DNA from 2 places in the Roseovarius sp. PS-C2 genome. Region 1 is predicted to be linked to the other one. Evidence: riboswitches for the same ligand, from Rfam matches in the RefSeq annotation. Region 1 holds a riboswitch; the other holds the start of a gene.
What was found. A riboswitch is a leader RNA that binds a small molecule or an ion and turns the genes downstream of it on or off. The one in region 1 is predicted to bind thiamine pyrophosphate.

Region 1 (3,360 bases):
GCATCAGCCGTAATCCCGACCCCGTTATGCTCCAACCGGTCGCGCAGATGCGTCAGGGCCGCGCGCGGCACGATATGCGCCTCGCCCCTGAAAAACAGGGCGCGGTCGAACCGCCCGTCAAGCTGCGGCTCGACCTCGGCCAGGGCATCGCGGTCCAGCAGGCTGTGCCGTTCCGTCCTTCGCGCGAAACGATCCAGCTCGGCCCGGTCCCGCCCAAGCGTGACCACGAGCGATCCCTTGCGATGCACCTCGACCCCGGCGCGCGCCCACCAATCGGCAGCCTCCTGCCCCAGCCTCACGACAGGCTCTTCGGCGGTTTCGCCTTCGCAGAACGGGGTCAACATGCCACCGGCCCACCATGAGCACGCATGCGGACCCGGCTGCGCCTGATGATCCACCAGCCGCACCTCTACGCCCCGCGCCGTCAGTTCCGTTGCCACGCACAGCCCGACAACCCCGGCCCCGATGATCGTGATCTCCTGCGTCATGACCACACCTCGTGAAAATGGTGAACCGGGCCGTGCCCCTGTCCGACATGCAGGCCATCGGCCGCCCGGATCGCCCCCTGCAGCCAGCCATGCGCGCGCGCCGTCGCCGCCCGCAGATCCAGCCCCGAGGCCAGCCCGGCCGCAATGGCCGAAGACATGCTGCATCCGGTCCCGTGGGTATTGCCGGTGTGGATACGCGGCGCCTCGATCCGTTCGACCCCATCGGCGGCGATCAGCAGATCGACACAGATATCGCCCGAGCCATGACCGCCCTTCATCAACACCGTCGTTGCACCCATCGCCCGCAGGGCCTGCCCTTGCGTCTCGGCATCCTGTGCCGTTTCTGCCACGCCGGTTTGCAACAGGCGCGCGGCCTCGGGCAGGTTCGGGGTCAGCACATCGGCACGCGGCAGCAGGTATTCGATCAGGGCCGCCACGGCCTCGTCCGCCAGAAGCGGATCGCCCGATTTCGCCACCATCACCGGATCGAGAACGACAGGACCGCCATAATCGCCAAGCGCCTCGGCGACGGCCCGGACAATCCCAGGCGTGCCCAGCATCCCGATCTTGACCGCACCGATCTCGATATCGTCCAGAACCGAGGCAATCTGCGCGCGCACCATCTTTTCGCTCACCGCCTCGACCGCCTGCACGCCTGTCGTGTTCTGCGCGGTGATACCGGTGATCGCGCTTGCGCCATAAACGCCAAGGGCGGAAAAACTTTTCAGGTCGGCCTGAATGCCCGCGCCGCCGCCACTGTCGGAACCGGCGATTGTCAGGGCCTTTGGGGGTGTCTGCATTGTCTCACTCCTGCGGCATCGGGGGCAGGAGACACAGGACGTCAAACTGATATGTCGGACCTTCGGTCATGCTCCGTTCCCTCCGCCGGCATTGTCCGGATCAGGTTCGATGGGTTGGCTGCGCCTCTCAGCCCCCTCACGGGGCACCCCAACGGATTGTGAATCAGAACGTAGTCCTTTGCCCGAGGGCGTTCAACCCGGCAAACGCATGTGCCGAAAGTCAACTCACCTGTTCCTTTCCCCCCTGCCGGGCCGTTGACCCTGCAGGGGCTGATATGGGAGAGCACCGACTACACCTTTTCGCCACGATTCCGCCCTGCAACGGCAGCCATACGGCCCGAACCGGGCGTTGGCGCACTATCGCCTTCAGCGCTCCATCGCGCCCTTCCCGTCAAGGATCTTTGCACGGAACTTCCTGATCCGGTTCAGTCTGGTCTCTGTTTTCCTGGCCGAATTAAGGTTGATAACATAGCTTTTTTGGCGCCCGCGCGTCAGCGCCTCGAAAGCCTCGGCAAGCTCCGTGTCCGCATCGAGCGCATCCACGAGTTCATCGGGTAACACCAGCTCCCTATCGTCCTTTGGAGGCTTCTTTCCCGTTTCCGCATAGTCCTTGGCCTCCTCCAGATAAGCGCCTATCACACCTTCCATCCTTTCCGGCCCATCACTGGCCGTAAACCTTATCATGTCGGGGTGTTGCGTGTTCGGACCCTGCTTTTCCAATACACCTTCGGGGTCTTTCATGAGCGCAGCATTGAAAAAGCTAAGGCGAAAGTCCTTTCTATGTGCGCCGATAATCACGATATTTCGCCCGGCATGCATATAGCAGGGATGGCCCCACTTGACCGTCTCACTCAGTTCAGCGGACAGGCAAATATCCCGCAACCTGGCAAGACCCTGCCCCCAGATCCTTGTCGAACAGCTCCCTGTTCCGAAGCGCTCGCAACGCCCGCAGCCCTTGGTAAAATAGTCGTCGATATCGGTGATCATCATGCGGCCCACAATAGCACTTTCTGGTAGATCACTTGAAGATACAGGCCCGGACCCTGAACGGACCTGCGGATTTTCGCTAAACCGCATGGCAGGCATAGATGCGGCCCTTGCCCTTTGGCGGCGTCCTACTCCGCCGCGCTTTGCAGGCTGGCCATCAGGTTGTGGAATTTCTCGCCCTGCACGGCGACATGGGCGCGCAACGCCTCGCCCGCCCCGGCGGCATCGCCCTGCACAAGCGCATCGACGATCCCCTCATGCTCGGCCATGGATTGCGCCATACGCCCGCGAAACCGCAATTGCTGCCGCCGGAACGGCTTGAGCCGTTTGTGCAGTTTGGCAGTTTCCTGTTCGAGGAATCTGTTACCCGATTGCTGATAGATGATTCGATGGAATCGCTCGTTTTCGGCGTAATATCCATCTGAGTCATGCGCCTCGACGGCAGCCTTGCAATTGGCGTTCGCACTGCGCAGTTCGTCCAGGGCCGCATCCGAAATCCGCATGGCGGCCAACCGCCCGCAAATGGCTTCGAGCTCGGCCATGACCTCGAACATCTCCATCAGTTCGACCGGGCCGGGCTGGCGCACGAATGCCCCGCGACGGGGGATCAACTCGACCAGCCCGGACAGGGCAAGGCGTTGAAAAGCCTCGCGAAGCGGCGTGCGGGACACGCCAAACTGCTCGGCCAGGCGCATCTCGTCCAGCCGGTCGCCATCCCGATACATGCCGGCGAAAATCAGTTCTTCCAGCTCTTCGGCAATGCTATCGGCGCGACGTGGTTCCATGAGGTTTTTGTACTAACAAGCCCGTCGGGATGCAAGATTTGTTATCTTGTATACAAAAATATTGACTTGCAAAACAATCCCCTCTTACTCTCTCCGGGACACCCGGTTCTGCCGGGGTCCATCTTTGGGAGGAGAAAAATGAAAACTTTCATGAAAACCGCCGTGGCTGCGGCGGCTCTGGCTGCAACCGGCACCCTGGCCAGCGCCACCGAACTGCGCCTGTCGCACCAGTGGTCCAATCAGGACGTCCGCCACAAGGTCGCACAGATCGTGGCCGACGAGGTCGCCGCCGCAGACGTG
Region 2 (3,360 bases), on a different contig from region 1:
TCACCGCCAGGGCCCAAGCGCGCGAGAAGTGGATGAGGAACAGGTAATCCTGCACCAGGTAATCCAGAAAAGCCGTGGGCGGCAGAGTGCCGTCGCGCAGCCCCTCGACAAAGGCATGACGCGTATAGGCGGACCACTGATCGCCCGCCGCCGTGCGCCAAGCCGTGAACGTATCGCCATAGCCCGTCATTGTTCGTTCGGGTCCAGGGCGAGGGCGCTCACCGGCGGGGCGGTGTCGATCAAGCCGGCCTTTTGCAGGAAGGCGCCGAAATCGCGGTACCGCCCGTGATCCAGAGCCGCAGGGCGCAGGGCGAAGCGGGTCAGCGTATCGGCCCATGCCATGGCGTTCAGATCGTCCTGAAGGTCGGCCGAAGTGCCCGAGAAAACCTCCCAGCTGTCCTCGGGGTGGTTTACGATATACTGCGTGGCCCGTCCGGTTGCGCGCTGGAAACGTGCGATGGCGTCCATGTCGGCCAGGTCGGGATTGGCGACATAAATCAACTCGTCATAGGCGGGCACGCCCATTTCTTCCAGATACATGCAACGGCCTTCGATACCTTCCAGTTCCATCTGGTTCAGTTCGAAATTGCGGTAGGCCCCCAGAACGGCATCGACCTGTCCCGACATCAGCGAGGGCGATAGCGACCAATTGACGTTGATCAGGTCGATATCGTCCATGGTCAGGCCCGCGTTGGCCAGAAGGGCGCCCAGAAGGGCCTCTTCCACGCCGGCGACGGAATAACCCACCTTGCCACCCTCAAGATCGGCGACCGACTTTATGGGGCCGTCCTCAAGCACCAGCAAGCAGTTCAGAGGGCTGGCCACGAGCGTGCCCACACGTTTGAGAGGCAGGCCCTCGGCGACCTGGAGGTGTAATTGCGGCTGATAGGAAATCGCCAGATCGGCCTTGCCCGCGGCGGCCATCTTGGGGGGCGCGGACGGATCGGCGGGGGCGATCACCTCGACCTCGAGGTTCTCATCCTCGAAATAGCCCTGTTCCTGTGCAACGATGATCGGGCCGTGATTGGGGTTGACGAACCAGTCCAGAACCAGCGTCAGCTTGTCCTGAGCCATGGCTGGTGCAGCCGTCAGAAGACTGGCCGCGAGTGCGAGAAGGCGTATCAAAGGGGCTCTCCTTTCGTGCGCGTTGCGGCCAGCCTAAGGAAGAGCGGGACAGGTGCGAGCGCCCTGTCGAATCTCCGTTCCCTCCGCCGGTGCTGACCGGATCAGGTTCGATGGGTTGACCAGAGGTCTCTCAGCCGCATGCGGCACCCCAACGGATGGCCGGACTGTAACAACGGTGCTGTCCGACGGCAAGCGGTCCGTTGCCGGGCGATAAAAATCCCGGCAATTGTATCTGTTGGCAGAGCGTTAATCTTTGTGAGCGACGCTACTGTCGATTGTAAGGGGTGTGTCATGCACGGGGTGATCAATCGCGCGGTGGAACGGTTCGTGCGCGATACATACGGACGTGATGTCTGGCTGGACATCATGAGGTGCCTCGATCTTGGATTTAGCGAGTTCGAGGCGATGTTGAGCTATGATGCGCACGTCACGCCCCGTTTGTTGGGAGCGGTTGCCGACAGGTTGAACAAATCCCGTGACGAGGTGCTGGAGGATATCGGCACCTACCTGGTGTCTCATCCCAACATGGCTGCGGTCCGGCGTTTGTTGCGGTTCGGAGGTCCGACATTTCAGGAATTTCTGCATTCGCTTGACGATCTGCCCGAGAGAACGCGGCTCGCCCTACCGGATTTGGCCTTGCCGGAATTGACGCTCGTTGATCTCGGGCCGGGTCGGTTTTGTCTCAAGGTACATAATCCGCAGGCGGTGGATGTGCCGTTTGGCTATGTGGTGCTTGGGTTGTTGCGGGCTTTGGCCGATGACTATGGGGCACTGGTCATGCTGGAACACATGGGGGCGGCGGGGCATCAGGAAACGCTGCGTATCCATCTTCTGTCGGCTGCGCATGGCCAAGGACGGGTCTTTACCCTTGGAAAGGCGGCGCCGTGACGTTGGGCCTGACCGGAAATACCCTGATATCGCTGCTGGACATGTTTTGCCCGATGCATGCGGTTCTGGGCGCGTCCGGTCGTGTTTTGCATGCCGGGCCGACATTGGCCAAGCTGTATGAGAACGGCGATCTGATCGACCGGACGTTTCAGGACGCGTTCGAATTGCGCCGCCCGCACACCGATGGCTCGATGGCGGCATTGCGTGGGCTGGCGGGAGCAAAGTTGCATTTGCGTCTGTGCAGCCCACGCCAGACCGAGGTGAAGGGTATGCTGGTTCCCTTGCCCGACGACGGTGACGGGCCGTTGAGCGGTGGTGTGGTGCTGAACCTGTCCTTCGGCATTGGATTACAGGAGGCGGTGCGTGATTTTGCCCTGACCAGCAGGGATTTTGCCGCAACGGATCTGGCCATCGAACTGCTGTACCTGATCGAGGCCAAGTCAGTTGCGATGGAGGCCTCGCGCAAACTGAACAGTCGGTTGCAAGGCGCCAAGATCGCGGCAGAAGAGCAGGCCTTTACCGACACTTTGACGGGATTGAGGAACCGCCGCGCCCTGGACGCGGTTCTGACCCGCCTGACGGAGGGCGAACGGGACTTCGCGCTGATGAATGTGGATCTGGATTACTTTAAGGCGGTTAACGATCGGTTGGGCCACGCAGCGGGCGATCATGTGCTGCAGGCCGTTGCGCAGGCAATGGTCGCGGAAACGCGCAGCGCCGATATTGTTGCGCGAATTGGTGGCGACGAATTCGTGGTGATTCTGCCTGATGTGGCCGACCATTACCGCGTTGGCGAGATCGCGGCGCGTCTAGTCAAACGGCTTGAGCATCCGATCGCGTTGCCGAACGGGACTTGCCGCGTTTCGGCCAGTATCGGTGCCGCGCTGTCCCGCGATTATCGTGTTCCGTCCGGGCAGCGCATGATGGAAGACGCCGACCGGGCGTTGTATGCCGCCAAGGAGCGCGGGCGCGGTTGCCATGTCGTTCATATGCAGGAAACAAGCATATCCGGCCCAGACAGGTAAGGAGGCCGCAAGTGAGGTCGCAAGATTCAGTTGCTAATAGGCCTGGGCGCGGCGGATTTTGACCATCCGCTCGGCCTCGGCCAAGGCGTCGCCCAAGGTTACGATGCCGGCAGATTTCATGACATCCAGCATATGCACGAAAACCTCGGCCGTCGCGAAGGAATCGCCAAGCGCGGTATGACGGTGTTCGGGCGGGATCGTGACGCCAAAGCGTTCTGCCAGCGCATCCAGCGTGTGCTGCCCGGTGTGATCGAACAGGGCGGCGGACAAAAGAACGGTGCACAGCGCGGGCTGATCGAAGGTCAGGCCGATACGGTCTTCC

Region 2: linked by a shared signal. The riboswitch ahead of KPG71_RS02220 (ABC transporter substrate-binding protein) and the one ahead of thiD (bifunctional hydroxymethylpyrimidine kinase/phosphomethylpyrimidine kinase) in region 1 are both predicted to bind thiamine pyrophosphate.

The regions. Positions count from the first base shown of each region.
Region 1 covers NZ_JAHKSQ010000006.1:204,087-207,446, reverse strand. The annotation lists gene thiO (glycine oxidase ThiO) at 1-488, opposite strand, end outside; gene thiD (bifunctional hydroxymethylpyrimidine kinase/phosphomethylpyrimidine kinase) at 485-1,288, opposite strand; TPP riboswitch at 1,349-1,449, opposite strand; gene KPG71_RS13115 (YdeI family protein) at 1,655-2,278, opposite strand; gene KPG71_RS13110 (GntR family transcriptional regulator) at 2,404-3,060, opposite strand; gene dctP (TRAP transporter substrate-binding protein DctP) at 3,199-3,360, shown strand, end outside.
Region 2 covers NZ_JAHKSQ010000001.1:455,586-458,945, reverse strand. The annotation lists gene tenA (thiaminase II) at 1-190, opposite strand, end outside; gene KPG71_RS02220 (ABC transporter substrate-binding protein) at 187-1,122, opposite strand; TPP riboswitch at 1,187-1,286, opposite strand; gene KPG71_RS02215 (heme NO-binding domain-containing protein) at 1,417-2,013, shown strand; gene KPG71_RS02210 (diguanylate cyclase) at 2,010-3,038, shown strand; gene KPG71_RS02205 (exonuclease domain-containing protein) at 3,072-3,360, opposite strand, start outside.